2 regions of the Clostridium fessum genome follow, and region 2 is predicted to be linked to the other one. Evidence: a T-box and tRNA genes for the amino acid it is inferred to sense, from the RefSeq annotation. Region 2 holds a T-box; the other holds one or more tRNA genes.
The links. A T-box is a leader RNA that pairs with one kind of tRNA and senses whether it is charged. The one in region 2 lies ahead of leuS (leucine--tRNA ligase), so its partner is inferred to be a tRNA-Leu.
Positions count from the first base shown of each region.

Region 1 (8,934 bases), on a different contig from region 2:
TCTTTACAACCGGATCGGGCTGACAGAGGATGCGGCGGCGCACCCGTTCCGCCTGATTCCGGGATTTCATGTGCCGGAGTGGAGCAAGGGCGCGCTGATGTATCAGATCTATGTGGATCGGTTCTGCAACGGCGATCCTACAAACGATACGGAAACCAATGAATATATTTATCTGAAAAAGCCGGTCACCCGGGTGACGGACTGGAAGGAACCGATCAGTACACTCGATGTGGGACGGTTTTACGGCGGTGATCTGCAGGGTGTTTTAGATAAACTTGATTATTTAAAGAGTCTCAAGATAGAAGCAATCTACTTAAATCCGGTATTTGTATCACCGTCGAACCATAAGTATGACTGTCAGGACTACGACCATATCGATCCGCATTATGGAGTGATTCTGGAGGACGCAGACGGGCTGGTGTGCCCGGAAGATACGGACAATGACCGCGCACATAAATATATGACGCGGACGGCGGATGAGCAGAACCTGGAGGCGAGCGATGCCTTTTTTGCCCGCCTGATTGAGGAAGCACACAAGCGGGGAATCCGGGTGCTGGTGGACGGTGTGTTCAACCATTGTGGTTCTTTCAATAAATGGCTGGATGCGGAACTTCTGTACCAGCACGCGGGCGGCTATCCGCAGGGGGCATATGTCTCGGCAGACAGCCCGTATCGCCATTTTTTTCAATTCCACAATGAAAATGCCTGGCCGTTTAATGACAGCTACGACGGCTGGTGGGGACACGCGACGCTTCCGAAGCTCAATTACGAGGAATCGCTGGAATTGTACCAGTACATTCTGGGGATTGCGAAAAAATGGGTGTCGGCGCCGTTTGGAGCAGATGGCTGGCGGCTGGATGTGGCGGCAGATCTGGGGCGGAGCGCCGGGATGAACCATCAGTTCTGGCGTGATTTCCGCGCGGCAGTCAAGGAGGCAAATCCGGAGGCGGTCATGATCGCGGAACATTACGGCAGCCCGTATGACTGGCTGAAGGGCGATCAGTGGGATACGGTCATGAATTATGATGCGTTTATGGAGCCGCTGTCATGGTTTCTGACCGGGATGGAGAAGCACAGTGACGAAGAAAATCCGGCGCTGTTTGGGGATGGATGCGCCTTTTTTGAGGCGATGCGCTACCATATGAGTGAAATGCCGACGGCTTCCATGCAGTGTGCAATGAACGAGCTGTCCAACCACGATCACTCCCGCTTTATGACGCGGACAAACCGCCGGGTGGGCCGTCTTGCGTCGGCAGGTGCAAAAGCAGCGGAGGAGGGCATCAGCTATGGCATTTTCCGCCAGGGTGTTGTCATGCAGATGACCTGGCCGGGCGCACCGACGATCTATTACGGTGACGAAGCGGGCGTCTGTGGATGGACCGATCCGGACAGCCGCCGGACGTACCCGTGGGGCGGGGAAAACCTGGAGCTGATCGAGTTCCACCGCTACATGAGCGGCATCCGGAAACGCTGTCCGGCATTTAGAAATGGTTCCCTGAAAGCGCTGGCGGCGGGAGATGGCTATATTTCCTATGGACGTTTTCAGAGTGCTCAGAGAGCTGGCGGCGCGTGCTGCGGCGTGACGGCGGTCAATACAGGTGATGACTGGCTGACGCTCAAGATTCCGGTCTGGCAGATCGGGGCGCGCGACGGGGCGGTCCTGCGCCGGGAAATGATGACCTATGAGGACGGTTACAACGCCGGACAGGTTGAACATGAGGTAAAGGACGGCTATATCGAGGTGAAAATCCCACCGGTCGGAAGTATCGTTTTGACGGGAAATGATACGGCATTGTAGGAAATGCGGCTTCGACAAGATATATGATTTCTGGCAGTTGAGCGAGAAGAATCAAAAGCAGGAAAAAATGGAAATAAAAATATTAAATAAAATATATAAAAACACTTGCTTTTTTGAGACAGCCATGTTATAATCTTCAACTGTCAGAGCAATTTTGGATGGGTTCCCGAGTGGCCAAAGGGGGCAGACTGTAAATCTGTTGCGTCTCGCTTCGGTGGTTCGAATCCACCTCCATCCATTTGGCTTTGTGCCAGTCATGAGTAATCATGATGCCGGCGTGGCGGAACTGGCAGACGCACAGGACTTAAAATCCTGCGAGGGTTAAACTTCGTACCGGTTCGATTCCGGTCGCCGGCAGTATCGGGAACAGTTTTTAACTGTTCCCGATTTTTCGTTATACGGACGTATTTGTAGCGTTGGTTTATATCAGGATATAGAAATCCTGTCATAAACCGGCGCTTCTTTTGCATATAATACAAAGCAAAGGAGTGAAAACATGTCTGCATATCATCGGTTAATATCATATATCTATGCATACGAGGGCGGAATCAAAGGGAAAAATACGGGATTTGCGAAATTGGAGACGCGGGGAACTTCCTGCCGGATTCAGGTCAGCGTCCGCCGTGTCTTTGCGGGCGGCAGCCCGATCGGCGTATACCTTCTGGCAGGGCAGGAGGAGATCCGTATCGGCACCCTGTTTGTCCGTGGCGGAAATGGGGAGTTCCGTGCCGTCGTCAATTGTGAAAATATTGAAGGAAGCGGCTGCAATATGGAAGAGTGCTGTGGTCTGACTCTTCATGAGACGGACAGCGCATGGCGTGCCTATACGACGATCTGGGAAGATGCCGTCGCGCATGCGGCAGAGGTTGAGCTGGCGGATGTGACTGCTGAGAAAGTGCGGGAGCAGGAAGCAGAGAAGGAAGAGGCAACGCGGAAACTGGCAGAGAATGTATCTGGGGAAGTGAACAGTGCGTCTGTAGGGAAAGAAAAATTGGATGAGGCGTCAGAACTTACCCGGTCGGGAGAAATGGAGAATCAGGACACATCCACGGAGACAGAGAAGAAAGAAGCTGTGAATATAAACGAAACGGACTTCGGAATCAGCCAGCCCCAGCCAGAAAAGCTGGAGGATTCAAACCTGGAGATTTTCGAGGACACGGAAACCATGGAAGCGGTTCCAGATATCTCAGAAACATCCGATCATCAAGAGGCAGAAGTTGTTCAGGAAACGCAAACGGAAACACCGCAAGAAAGTTTTCAGGAATCCACTCAAGAAGTGCAAACGGAGACACCGAAGGAAAGTTTTCAGGAATCCTATCAGGAAGCACAGACAGAAGCACGGCGGAAAGATTCTCAAGAATCCACCCGGGAAGTCCGGAAAGAGGCGCTTCCAGATTCTCCACCAGACCATCAAGAAGCATTTCAGCCAGGCTCTCAAAATCAAAAACAACCGCAACCAGATTCATCCAAGGAATTTCCGAAAGAAGATCCCGCCGAGTCCCTCTGGAACCGTCTGCGTGCTGCCTATCCCAAAGTAACCGCCTTCGAATGCGCCGACGGCTGCGAGATTCTGGTAATCAAACCGCAGGATATCGGGCTTCTGCCGCGGGAAAACTGGGTGTATGGAAATAACAGCTTTCTTCTGCACGGTTACTACAACTACCGATATCTGATTCTGGCGAGACTGGGGAAACCCGGCGAACGGGGGCGCTACATTCTGGGCGTGCCGGGACATTATGGAAACAATGAAAAATATATGGCGGCGATGTTCGGCTTTGACCGCTTTGTCCGTTCCACCCGCCAGCCGCCGCGCGACAGCCGGTTCGGGTATTGGTATACGGATTTGAATTTTACATAAAAGCCGGTCGCTCCTTTTACAGAACTCTTGACAAAGGATAGCTTTTCTGGGTAGGATGGATATAGGTCAAATGCTTTCAGGTGTTTGGTTGGCAGCGGAGCAAACTTGCCGGGAAACTGAGATAAGGATGTCTGTTGTTGGAAGCGGATAAATTTGAATGGAGGAAAAGATAGAAATATATAAAACAAGAAAGAGGAAAAAACAGTGGCAGCAAAATTGACACAGGAAGAGAAATATATGAAAGCGGCGATCCGCGAGGCGAAGAAAGCCTGGGCGCTCGGAGAAGTGCCGATCGGCTGCGTGATCGTGTATGAGGACAAAATCATCGGCAGGGGTTACAACCGTCGGATGGTCGATCATAGCGCGCTGGCACATGCGGAGATCGCGGCAATCAAAAAAGCGTGCAAGCGCATGGGCGACTGGCGCCTGGAAGAATGTGAGCTGTACGTGACGTTGGAACCATGCCCGATGTGCGCAGGGGCGATCGTGCAGGCGCGGATTCCAAAAGTTTACATCGGTTCCATGAACCCGAAAGCCGGCTGCGCCGGTTCGGTACTGAATCTTCTGGATGAAAAAAGATTCAATCATCAGGTGGAGACAGAAGAAGGACTTTTGGGCGAGGAATGTTCGATGATGTTGAAAGAATTTTTCAAAGAATTGCGTGAAAAGAGAAAAAAGAAGAAAGAAGAAAAAGCTGGTGAATGATTTCCACCAGCTTTTTGCATTCCATATTTCCCATTCAAACCGAAAAATACAGTCCTTATTTGATTACGTGGATCCAGCCCTCCGGAGCTTTGATGTGACCCATCTGGATGCCGGTCAGTGTCTCGTAGAGTTTCTGGGTAACCGGACCCATCTTCTCCATACCTGCCGGGAAACAGATTTCCTTGCCGTGGTCAACGATCTTGCCAACCGGGGAGATAACAGCTGCGGTACCGCACAGACCGCACTCTGCGAAATCTTTTACTTCGTCTAAGTATACTTCACGCTCTTCGGTCTCCATGCCAAGGTAATCTCTTGCAACCTGCAGGATAGAACGGCGTGTGATAGACGGAAGGATGCTGTTGGACTTCGGAGTTACCAGCTTGCCGTCTTTGGTGATAAAGATAACGTTTGCGCCGCCGGTCTCCTCGATCTTGGTACGTGTCTGCGGATCCAGGTAGATGTTCTCATCGAAACCGTTCTTATGAGCATCGACGATCGCATGCAGGCTCATCGCGTAGTTTAATCCGGCTTTGATGTGACCGGTTCCGTGAGGTGCTGCACGGTCGAAATCGCTGACGCGGATGGTGATCGGTTTAGCGCCGCCCTTGAAGTACGGGCCAACCGGTGTACAGAATACGCGGAACTGATAGATGTTTGCCGGTTTAACGCCGATGATGGAATCATAACCGAACATATACGGGCGGATGTACAGGGTTGCACCGGAACCATACGGCGGTACGAATGCTGCGTTGGCTTCTACTACTTTTGTGATGGCGTCTACGAAGCGCTCCTTCGGGAATGGCGGCATTTCAAGACCTTTTGCGGAATTCTCCATACGCTCGCCGTTTAAGTCAGGACGGAACGTAACGATATGGCCGTCTTCGGTCGTATACGCTTTCAGACCCTCGAAGCAAGTCTGTGCATACTGCAGAACACAGGCACATTCATTCAAGGTAATATTCGGGTCGGAGGTAAGGACGCCTTCGTCCCAGGAACCATTCTGGTACATGGAAACATAGCGGTAATCCGTTGGCATATAGCCGAAACCGATGTTGCTCCAGTCGATATTTTTCTTTTCCATAATCGTTGCTCCAATCTTACAGAATTTTATGATTTAGTAACTGTTTGACTTTTTGCAGTCGCTAGATTTATACCTATTATAATGATTTCTTTCTTCTGTTGCAAGATTCTGGGATAAAAAATGATAAAAAAACAATAAAATGTATTCTTGTGTATTTTTATACAATGCTTGTTAGTCAAGCTCCGGCTTGACAAAACGGCGGCTGCCATGTATACTAAACAGGCTGACGGTCTGCAAGTCATTCCGTCATATAAGATCAAGTCATAAAGTTTCCGCACAGCCGGGGAGTTAGCGGTGCCCTGTACCTGCAATCCGCTATAGCAGGGGTGTTGTCCGACCGAGGGCGTTTTTACTGTGGGGCTGCCCCTGAAAAGTGGCGTTGAAGTCTGGGTCTTGCGCAACAGAAATCTGTGAACCGTGTCAGGGCAGGAATGCAGCAGCACTAAGCAGAAGCTTCTGTGTGCCGCAAGGCAGCCTGGACCGAGTTAACTGTCAGGGTAACGTCCATGGCATACGTTCGAAGCCGGGCGTGCGGATTTTTTTATTTCATAGGAAATTGCTTCCTATGAAATAAAAAATAGAAAATAATAGATACAGAAACAAGCATTTTTGCAGGTGTGTGAATATAGCCGGGATATGTGGAATTTGATTTGCCAGGGGGTAGGAATACCGTGCCGGGGCAGATTAAAAGCGCGTATCCCGGTATTTTTATGTCTATGATATTTGTAAGGAATTTTTTCTTGCCCGCGGGATATGATTGTATTATAATTACAAAATGGGTGTAGTTTATCCTGATATGGGGGTTGTTGGAAACTTAGAATAAGGGTAACTGTGAAGGTACTGGACGGTTATGAAGAAAGGGAAAGCGCTCATGAGAAGAATCGGTATGTTAACCAGCGGCGGCGACTGCCAGAGCTTAAATGCGACGATGCGAGGCGTGGCAAAATCGCTGTACAAGATGTTCGATGACATAGAGATAGTTGGATTTGAAGACGGCTATAAAGGTCTTATGTATGCAGACTACCGGATTATGAAACAGTCGGATTTTTCCGGGATTCTGACACGCGGAGGTACGATTCTGGGAACTTCCAGACAGCCTTTCAAGCTGATGCGGACGCCGGACGAGAACGGTCTGGATAAAGTGGAAGCGATGAAACACACCTATTATAAGCTAAAACTGGAATGTCTCGTCATTTTAGGCGGCAACGGCAGCCAGAAGACGGCAAATCTGCTGCGGGAGGAAGGACTCAATATCGTTTCTCTTCCGAAGACCATAGACAATGATCTCTGGGGCAGCGATCTTACGTTTGGATTCCATAGTGCGGTTGATGTAGCGACCAATGCCATCGACTGTATTCATACGACGGCGGCGTCTCATGGCAGAGTCTTCATCGTGGAGATCATGGGCCACAAGGTGGGATGGCTGGCGCTCTATGCAGGCATCGCGGGCGGAGCTGACATCATTCTCCTGCCGGAGATCCCGTATGATATTGATGTGGTGGTAAATGCGATCCGCAGCCGTACTAAAAATGGCAAGAATTTCACGATTTTGGCGGTCGCAGAGGGCGCGATTTCCAAGGAAAATGCAGCCCTGACCAAGAAAGAATTAAAAGAAAAGAAGAAAAATGGACCGGTTTATCCGTCGGTCGCTTACGAGCTGGGCGCCCAGATTTCCGAGCGGACGGGGCAGGAGATCCGTGTGACGGTTCCGGGGCATATGCAGCGCGGAGGCGAGCCATGCCCGTATGACCGCGTGATTGCGACGCGCCTCGGCGCGGAGGCAGCAGAGATGATCCGCCGCAAAGAATACGGCTATATGGTCGCTTTAAACAACAATAAGATTGAAAAAATTCCGCTTGCGGACATTGCCGGTAAATTAAAGATGGTCGATCCGAAGAGCGATATTATCCGGGAAGCTAAGGATGTAGGCATCAGCTTCGGCGACGAATAGTAAGGAAGTAGTAGTTTATGTCATATACAGCACTGTACAGAAAATGGCGTCCGACGTCCTTTGAAGAGGTCCGGGGTCAGGACCATATCGTAAAGACCCTGAAAAATCAGATCAACTCCGGGCGGATCGGGCACGCGTACCTCTTCTGTGGGACGCGCGGAACCGGTAAGACGAGTATTGCCAAGATCTTTGCACGGGCAGTCAACTGTGAGCATCCGGTGGACGGCAGCCCCTGCGGCGAGTGCAGTATGTGCCGCCAGATTGCGGAAGGAGCTTCCCTCAATGTGGTGGAGATCGATGCGGCATCCAACAATGGTGTGGAAAATATCCGTGATATCCGGGAGCAGGTGCAGTACCCGCCGACGGATGGGCGCTACCGCGTCTACATCATTGACGAGGTTCATATGCTTTCGATCGGCGCGTTCAATGCGCTCTTAAAGACGCTGGAAGAACCGCCGTCCTACGTTATATTTATCTTGGCGACGACGGAGGTCCACAAGATCCCGATCACGATCCTGTCCCGGTGCCAGAGATATGATTTCAAGCGGATCTCGATCGATACCATCGCGGGACGGCTGGCGGAGCTGACGCAGGCGGAGCAGATCGATGTAGACGATCGGGCACTTAGGTATGTGGCACGTGCGGCGGATGGCTCGATGCGAGATGCGTTAAGTCTTCTCGATCAGTGCGTGGCGTTCCATTTCGGAGAAAAGCTGACGTATGACAATGTGCTCGAGGTGTTGGGCGCGGTCGATAACCGCGTGTTCAGCAAGCTGTTTCAGGCGGTGCTTGCAAGTGATACGAAGGCGTGCATCCGTGAGATTGAGGAAATGATCATCCAGGGGCGTGATCTTTCGCAGCTCGTCAACGATTTCGTCTGGTATATGCGAAATCTCCTGATTGCCAAGACGACCGACGAACCGGGCGATATGCTCGATATGTCGGAGGAAAATCTGGCAGTTTTAAAGGAAGAGGCGGCAGACGTTGATACGGAAACGCTGATGCGTTACATCCGTATTTTCTCGGAGCTTTCCGGGCAGCTGCGCTACGCGTCGCAGAAGCGGATTCTGGTGGAGATTGCCTTTATCAAGCTGACGACGCCGTCGATGGAACAGAATCTTGATTCCATTTTACAGCGGATTACGCTATTAGAGCAGAAAATGCAGGAAATACCGGACAATCTACAGAAACTGGCGTCCCTTGCACCGGCAGCGGGGCAGGCGGCATCCTCCAAAACGGCTGTGGTGGAAACGCCGCCTGAGCCGAAGACAGTATCCCTTCCGCCGGCACAGTACGAAGATCTGATGCTGATGCGGAAAGAATGGGGACGGATTGCGTCCCTGAGCCAGCTTGTGGGTTCGATTAGACTCAGTCTTCCCAAGACAAGTGTAGAACCGGCGGGCGAAGGCTGCCTTTGCATTGTGTGTACAGATGAAAATACGTTTGGAATTATCAATCGGGAGCCTGAGCTTAAGAATTTGCAGGAAGTAGTGCAAGAAAAATACAAAAAGACTCTGCAATTTAAAGTCCGTTTAGAATCA
Region 1 is NZ_JAQEQF010000014.1:5,745-14,678, reverse strand. Features, by position in the region: gene PG862_RS14165 (glycoside hydrolase family 13 protein) at 1-1,798, shown strand, start outside; tRNA gene PG862_RS14160 (tRNA-Tyr) at 1,955-2,036, shown strand; tRNA gene PG862_RS14155 (tRNA-Leu) at 2,070-2,155, shown strand; gene PG862_RS14150 (DUF6128 domain-containing protein) at 2,295-3,656, shown strand; gene tadA (tRNA adenosine(34) deaminase TadA) at 3,861-4,361, shown strand; gene PG862_RS14140 (branched-chain amino acid aminotransferase) at 4,417-5,442, opposite strand; RNA gene ffs (signal recognition particle sRNA large type) at 5,715-5,977, shown strand; gene PG862_RS14130 (6-phosphofructokinase) at 6,314-7,393, shown strand; gene dnaX (DNA polymerase III subunit gamma/tau) at 7,411-8,934, shown strand, end outside.
Region 1: it has a tRNA-Leu gene. The T-box ahead of leuS (leucine--tRNA ligase) is inferred to sense a tRNA for this amino acid. The anticodon was not compared.

Region 2 (8,934 bases):
CGTCCAGTTATTTTCGGCTTTTTGCAGGCACCGGAAGAAATGCGTTTCGACAGTATGGCATACTTTCTGATCTACAGCGGCGGAATTATTTTCCAGCTGCTCTACAATGTCACCTACGGCATCCTGCGGGCACACGGGGATTCGCGCGGCGCACTCATTTTCCTGATGATCTCCGCCGCCCTGAACATTGTGCTGGACTGTGTGTTTATCTCCATCTTTCATATGGGCGTCTCTGGCGCGGCTGCCGCGACCGTGATCGCACAGGCAGGTTCCGCCATCGCCAGTTTCCTGTATCTGCGGCATATTTTCCCGGATCTGCTGCCGAAACGGCGTTATCTCTGCGCCTGGAAGGGACAGGGGGCGCTGCTGATGCGCCTGAGTATTCCGATCATGCTGCAGACGGGCGTCAATTCGATCGGTTTCCTCATCCTGCAGCGTCTCATCAACTCCTTCGGCGCTCCCAGCATCGAGGGCTACGCTGCCATGCTGAAGGTCGAACAGCTCGCGCACATCCCGTCCCAGAGCTTTAACGTCGCCATTTCCAGCTTCGCCGGACAGAATATCGGCGCTGAAAAACTGGACCGTGCCCGCCGCGGCTACCGCACCACCATCCTGATGGGCGTCCTGATCAGTATCTCCATCAGTATCGTAGTTCTGCTTTTTGACCGGCCGCTTCTCCAGATCTTCAACATCACCGGAGAGTCCCTGCGGCGCGCAAAGGAACATCTCGACATCCTGATGTTCTTCATCTGGACCAGCACGATCACCAACATCACCTGCGGTTTTCTGCAGGGTGCAGGCGATGTCAAGATCCCGGCAGCTTCCGGCTTCATCAACCTGGGCATCCGCCTCGCGCTCTCCTTCCTGCTGGCGCTCACCCCGGTTGGCTTCCGCTGCTACTACGTGAGCATGCCGCCCGCATGGCTGATCGCCTGCTTCGTAGTTGTGATGCGCTACCGGAGTGGAAAATGGAGGGAGTTTCGGATTGTAAAAGAGTAAAGAAAAGGGATGGAAGAATTCACTTTGAGGGTGATTTCTTCCATTAAACCTACAGACATCTTCTTGGTACAAAACTTTTCTGCTGTTCTTTCGGACAGCACATAATGTAAGGAGCCCAGAAGCGGTGAAGAAAAGATCGGCTATTCCGATGCTACCGCTAGAAAATTTTGTTCTGTCCCTCTTTTCCAGATGATCGGATTCCCGCATTCAAACGCTTCCTAATGCGTTTTTTGTTTCATAGGACGCAATTTTCTATGAAACAAAAAGCAAAAAACAGCACCCTGTGTATTTTCTTCTCGAAATACACAGGATGCTGTTTTTTAGTCCAACGGATCAATCTCAATCATCCCGCTTGATTCCGCCCGGATTTTTCACAATTTATTTCATAACAATATTCACAATCCGTCCCGGAACGTAAATTTCTTTTACGATATTTCCAGTCAGCTTGTCCTTGATAGCCTCTTTACCAGCGGCGATAGCATCTTCTTTGGAGATGTCTGCCGGTACGGTAATGGTCGCGCGGACTCTGCCGTTGATCTGAACGGCTACCTCTTTCTCGTCATCCTTCATCTTCTCTGCGTCGCACTCCGGCCAGGAAGCATGGAAGACACTGTCGGTGCCGCCGAGCTCCTGCCACAGCTCTTCACCCAGATGCGGTGCGAACGGTGCCAGCAGGATAGTGAAGGTCTTGAGGGTTTCTTTGTCGATGCCACCCTCTTTCTTCGCCAGATCGATGAGCTTGTTGTTGTACTCCATGAAACCGGAGATAACGGTATTCAGGCTGAACTGCTCGAAACGCTGCTCAATGTCGAATACCAGTTTGTGGCGCAGTTTAACCATTTCCTTGGTCTCTTTGATGTCTTTGTCCTTGCTGGTCATAACCAGGTTGTAGAAACGGTTCAGGAAACGGGATACGCCCTCGATACCGCGGTCATCCCACTCTGCATCCAGTTCCGGCGGTCCTACGAAAAGCTCATAGAGACGCAGAGAATCGCAGCCGTAGTCGCGTACCAGATCATCCGGGGATACGACATTTCCTTTCGACTTACTCATCTTGATACCATTCTTACCAGTGATCATACCCTGGTTGAACAGCTTCTTGAACGGCTCGTCGAAGTCAATAACACCGATATCGCACAGGAACTTGGTGTAGAAACGGGAATACAGCAGATGCAGTACTGCATGTTCAACACCGCCGATGTACATATCAACCGGCAGATATTTGTCTGCTTTCTCACGGGATACCAGTTCTTTATCGTTCTTATTATCTACATAGCGCAGGAAGTACCAGGAAGATCCAGCCCACTGCGGCATGGTGTTTGTCTCACGTTTTGCCGGAGCGCCGCAGCACGGGCAGGTGGTGTTGACCCACTCGTCGATGGCTGCCAGCGGGGATTCGCCGGTACCAGTCGGCTGATAGCTTTCTACCTCCGGAAGTTTTAACGGAAGCTGATCCTCCGGAACCGGTACGTTGCCGCACTTCGGGCAGTGTACGATCGGGATCGGCTCGCCCCAGTAACGCTGACGGGAGAATACCCAGTCACGCAGCTTATAATTGACTCTCTTGTGACCGATACCTCTCTTCTCAATCATTTCCGGCGCTTCTTTTTTCAGTACGGAAGATTCCATACCATTCCACTCGCCAGAGTTGATCATCGTGCCGGACGCCTCGGTATACGCCTCAGTCATGTTCTCGATCTCTTTGCCATCTTTTGCGATAACCTGGATGATCGGGATATTAAATTTCTTTGCAAACTCGAAGTCACGGTCATCGTGTGCCGGTACGCACATGATAGCGCCGGTACCGTAGTCAGCTAATACATAATCAGACAGCCAGATCGGAACCTTCGCACCGTTGATCGGGTTGATTGCATAAGTTCCGGTAAATACGCCGGTCTTTTCCTTATCCTGCAGACGGTCTACGTTGGAACGCATGGAGGAATCGAAAATGTATTTCTCAACTGCCTCGCGGGTCTCATCGGTTGCCAGGCTCTTTGCCATCGCGTGCTCCGGAGCCAGTACCATGAAAGTTGCACCGTACAGGGTGTCCGGGCGGGTGGTGTAAACGGTGATTTTCTCATCGCGTCCCTCTACGCCGAAATCAACCTCTGCACCGTAAGATTTGCCGATCCAGTCAGTCTGCATCTTTTTAACCTTCTCCGGCCAGTCCAGTTTGTCCAGATCATTTAAGAGGCGGTCTGCGTACGCGGTAATCTTGAGCATCCACTGACGCAGGTTTTTCTTGGTAACCGGGGTACCGCAGCGCTCACAGCAGCCGTTGACAACTTCCTCGTTTGCCAGACCTGTCTTACAGGACGGGCACCAGTTGATCGGGAATTCTTTCTCGTATGCCAGGCCTTTTTTGAACATCTGGACGAAGATCCACTGGGTCCATTTGTAGAATGCCGGATCTGTGGTATTTACTTCCATATCCCAGTCATAGATGGCTGCGATCTCGTTGATCTGACGTTTAATATTTTTAATGTTGGACTCGGTCGAGATAGCCGGGTGTACGCCCATCTTGATCGCGTAGTTCTCTGCCGGCAGACCAAATGCGTCCCAGCCCATCGGATGGATCACGTATTTGCCGCGCAGCAGCTGATAACGGCTCCATACATCTGAAATAACGTAGCCTCTCCAGTGACCAACGTGCAGACCACTTCCGGACGGATATGGGAACATATCCAGGCAGTAATATTTTTCTTTCTTTCCATCGTTTACATTGATGGGATGTTTTTCCCAGTTCTCGCGCCATTTTTTCTCAATGGCGGTATGATTGTACTGTGACATCTTTGTTCCTCCTGTTTTCTGCTTAACCCACGCTGATTTTTTGCTATTTCCTGTCAAAATCCGGCTCCAGTCTCTAAAATGATGATTCATTATTGCAATCGACTGGTCCGTTGGCAGTTGCATAACATCCAACCCTTGCGGACATTCTTTCAATCCGGTAACGTCAAAAACGCCCTGCGTCTCTACATTACCTGTATAGAGACGCAGGGCGAAAATTCCAACTGCGCGGTACCACTCTATTTCACACGGAATCCGTGTGCTCCTCATCGTCCTGTAACGGCGGATGACCGGCTCTGTCTACTCGGGTATTCAAAAACACTTCTTTCAACAGGCTGCTCCCGGACCAGTTCGGCGGCTTCCTTCCGCTGCCTCACACCATCCGGCAGCTCTCTGTAGAAATTTCGCGGCTTACTACTTCCGTTCATTGCATTTGTGCTATCTGGTAGAATAGCATAAATGGGAAGAAATGTCAAGTAACGTGACCTTCTCAAACTTGCACGTGACAGATTCGACGTTCTTTCAATACATGACATTTTCGACAATCTTTCAATCACCGTCAAACCTACACCTGAATCCGCTCTGCCACTTCATCGCCCAGTGCCAGCCGAACCTTTCCATTTCCGATGATCAGACCATCCAGCACACGTCCAAGGACCCGGATACGGCTTCCTTCTTTGATTCCATAGCGCTCCAAAAAGTTCATCACATCCGCATTTCCAAACATCCACTTGATTTCACAGGACTCTCCCGCCTGCACCTTTGCCAACGACTGCATACAACGACCTCCTGACTGATATTCCGCTTTCTGTAACTGTTCAGTACCTTCACAGTCACGCGCAAAAATCCATTAAAAATTGCCTACGGCAATGGGATTTTTGTCTGCTGGTCCATGTTTTCGTACGGTCAGCGCAGTAAATGCGCAGACCTACTGAACAGTTACTGCTTTCTTTACTATCATTATATGCAGTCAGACTATTGTTAGTCAATGGTAATAATTGTTAGTTAATTCTAACAGTATTTAGCCGTTACCGTGAACCATCTCCACACTTCTCCGTCCATCTCCCGACGGATTCTGCCGCGCAGGCGAAGGTAGTCCAGATGCGCCATGCACTCTCCCACCGCAAACCACTTCTGGGACGGTGGAAATTCTTCCCAGCTGGCGGCACGGATCTTCCAGCGCATCTTTCCAGCCGTCTCATATGCCGTCATGCCCGGATGTTCGGCAAGCAGCGCCTCCGTCTCCGCCAGACGCCGCTCATGGTGTGCCAGCAGCGCCTCGATGCGCGCTGCATAATCGCCCGTCTTCCGGTGTCCCGGCAAGGCAAGGCGGACCGGATATTTTCTGGCGAGGCGCAGGCTATCGAGATAATCACCTAATGAATCCTCCGATTCCAGCCAGGAAGTAATATTCGGCGATATATCAAACAGGATATGATCGCCCGTGAACATGATGCCCTGTTTCTTTGCCCAGAACATCGCATTGCCCGGCGTATGCCCCGGCACGGAGATCATTTCCAGCGTGTAATCTCCTACCGTGTATTTCCAGCCTGCCTCAATCGGAACAAAACGATCATCAACCTGATCCAGCTTATAGCGGACTGCCGGATTGAGCGCCTGCGTTTTCTTCATTTCATCCTCCGGAAATCCCCCGGCACGGAATTGCTCCGCCAGCCGAAGCGGACGCTCCGGTGTAAAACCGTCCTTTAAGATTGCCAGATCGGTTCCGCTGATATAGATGTGGCTGTCCGTCCCTGCCGCCTCCCTGGCAAGTCCTGTGTGATCCGAGTGCAGGTGTGTCAGAAGAATATCCAGCCGCTCCGGACTGCTGCCAAGTGCCCGAAGCCCGGCAAACAGCGCCTCCCGGCATTCCTCGCGCCGAAATCCGGTGTCAATCAGAAGGTCGCGCCCGTTTTCTTTTCCCTGGATCAGGTAACTGTTGAGTTCCCGCAAAGGATTCTGCGGCAATTCCACACCGATCCGCCAGATTCTATCTGCCACCTGTTCTACAAGGGCTTCCCTCTTCTCTATGTTCTTTGTGATTTCTTCTCTTTTATTTTCTTTAAGCATATTTTTTCCTTATTGAATCTCTTTATTTGGCTTGCGACATATTTCTTCTTCCCGCGAGTGCGCATCCCGTGAAGCGTTTTGTTGCATCATAGAACAAAGTTTCCCATGACATAACAAAAATCCATGCAGTTTTTCAAAACCACATGGATCTTCACTTTATTCTCAGCCTTCTGCTTTCTCTTCTCTATGATCCATCGTTCGGAACAGATGTGCACAAATCAAAATCGCCACCACAATCGACAGATAATCAGCCGCCGGCTGTGCATAGATAACTCCATCCAGGCCAAACATCGCATTCAGCACGAAAATCAGCGGAATAAAAATCAGTCCCTGGCGGCAGATCGTAAGAATCAGCGACGGAAGCGCTTTTCCCATTCCCTGGATCGTATTGATGCAGAGGAATAAGATACCAAGGAGTGGCGCAGAAAGCTGCAGGGCAACCACCATCTGAATACCATACTGGACAACTTCCGCATCATTAATAAACATCTGAATCATTGTCTTTCTTGCGACAATCATAATCAATGTCAGAATCGTTCCCATAATAACCGATACAAGTCCTGTAAATTTGAATACCGACATCAGGCGTTTCTTGTTGCGCGCTCCATAATTATAACCGACCAGCGGCTGGATTCCCACGCAGAGACCAATCTGCAGCAGGACAACAAGCATATTAGATTTCATCGCAACACCCATCGCCGCTACCGGTGTGTCACCGTAGCCGACCAGCGCCTGATTCAGGATAATATTGGCAAAGCTCATCAGGATATTATTTAAGGAAGCCGGAATACCGATTCCTGCCACGCCGGAAGCGATTCCATCTCCCATCTTAAAATCACGGAAATGAATCGACAGTGTCGATTTGCCCCGCAGATAATAAGCAATATAGTAAAGACAGGCCGCAATATTGCCGATGATCGTCGCAAGCGCTGCACCGGTCACTCCCCAGCCAAGCACCAGGATCATGATCGGATCCAAAATAATATTTACTACGGTACCTATCAGGTTTCCGACCATCGATTCTCTCGATGCGCCTTCTCCCCGCAGAATATTCGCAAATGCAGTTGAAAACATAATAAACGGCGCGCCGATTGCAATAATCGCCAGGTACTGTCTCGCAAAACCGATCGTATTTACACTGGCACCGATGAGATGCAGAATGGTTTCCATTCCAAGTACAGACAGGATAGCCACTATCACGCCCAGCCCCAGGGATCCATAGCAGCAGAATGAACTGATATGACATGCCCGATCTTTATGGCGTTCTCCCAGTGCTCTCGATATCGCTGAGCTGCCGCCGATACCGAACAGATGGCCTAATGCCATAAAAATCATAAAGACCGGCGTTGCCAGCGAAACTGCCGCCACCTGCAGCGGATCCTTCGTCTGACCGATGAAAAATGTATCCGCCATGTTATAGATAACAACCACCAGCATGGAAATCATAGTCGGAACCGCCATGGTTGCGACCGCCTTCGGTACGGGTGTTTTTTCAAATAAATCCGTATTTGTTTTCATTTGTCGTAACTCCTCTCTTTCTATATTTGTTGTATTCTTTACAGTCACATTCTCGCGCCGAGCGCGGTCGCTTGCGACATGTTTCTGCTTCGCGCAAGTGCACATCATTGGCACGTTAGTGCCTTTTTGTATAATAGGGGATTCCAAGAAATTTCCTATTACATAAAAATACAGGCACTTCTGCCTGCTGTGTAAAAGATCAACTCTTATTTATAAACACTTAATTTTATCATAAACATCTATTTTGTCAACTATTTCCGTATTAAACTTATCTTAAAACCCAGCTTAAAAATTGTCTTTTGGAATTGTCTTTGGAAGTTGCAAAAAAGCGCTTTCTGGGATATGATGGAAACTAGAAAATTATGAATTTCATACCGATGGAGGATTTTTACTATGTCTAACAATTACGCAGGCAAATTTGTAAGTGCTGAGACCGCCGTCAAGGCCGTTCAACCGGGCGACTGGGTGGATTATGGCTTTGGTGCTGGATTTCCGGAGCTTCTCGACCGTGCGCTGGCAGCACGCAGGGATGAGCTGACCGATGTCAAGATCCGCGGCGGTTTAGTCATCCGCCCGCGCATCGAGGTTGTCGAAAGCGACCCGGAGCAGAAAGCATTCAGCTACTACAGCTGGCACATCGGCGATTATGAGCGCAAGCTGCAGACCCGTGGGCTCTGCAAGTTTATGCCGATGATGCTGCGTTCCCTGCCGGAAATGTACCGCCACCACATTCGCGTGGATGTTGCCTTTGTACCGGTTTCCAGACCGGATGCGGACGGCTACTGCGGACTGGGTATTTCCAACTATGCATGGCGCACCATCTTTGAGAATGCGCGCACCGTCATCTTCGAGATCAATGAGCGCCTCCCGCGCTTACAGGGCGTCGATGGTTCCCACCGTGTCCACCTCTCAGAGGCAGATTTCATCGTCGAGGGCGAGCATGAGCCGCTTCCGATCCGCACCTACCGCGATCCGAGCGCCGTTGATATTGAAATTGCCAAACGTGTCGTTGAGGAGATCCCGGACGGCGCTGTCCTTTCCCTGGGCGTCGGCGGCGTTCCGTTTACCGTTGCCAATATGCTGGCACAGTCCGACAAAACCGACCTCGGCTGCCACACCGGCACCATCAGCGATGCTTTTTTAGCCCTCTATAAGGCTGGCAAGCTGACCAACAAGAAGAAGGAAATTGACAACGGTTATTCTACCTGGAACCTTGCCATGGGCTCTCAGGAATTATATGACTGGCTGGATAATGAGCCGCAGCTCTTCCATCCGGCTGACGTCGATTACGTCCACTCCCCGTACCGCATCGGTGAGATGAAAAATGTCATCAGTATCAACGGTGGTGTCGAGCTGGATCTGATGGGACAGGAAAATGCCGAGTCTGCCGGCACCCGACAGCTCTCCGGTATCGGCGGACAGATGGATTTCCTGGAGGGCGCATTCCGCTCCGAGGGAGGCAAGGGCTTTATCTGCCTTGCTTCCACCCACAAGAAAAAAGATGGCTCCTTAAAATCCAACATCGTACCGTTCATTCCGGGCGGCAGCACCGTATCTGCA
Region 2 is NZ_JAQEQF010000004.1:302,932-311,865, reverse strand. Features, by position in the region: gene PG862_RS07625 (MATE family efflux transporter) at 1-999, shown strand, start outside; gene leuS (leucine--tRNA ligase) at 1,378-3,789, opposite strand; T-box leader at 3,984-4,223, opposite strand; gene PG862_RS07615 (FeoA family protein) at 4,352-4,564, opposite strand; gene PG862_RS07610 (MBL fold metallo-hydrolase) at 4,798-5,856, opposite strand; gene PG862_RS07605 (MATE family efflux transporter) at 6,019-7,374, opposite strand; gene PG862_RS07600 (acetyl-CoA hydrolase/transferase family protein) at 7,768-8,934, shown strand, end outside.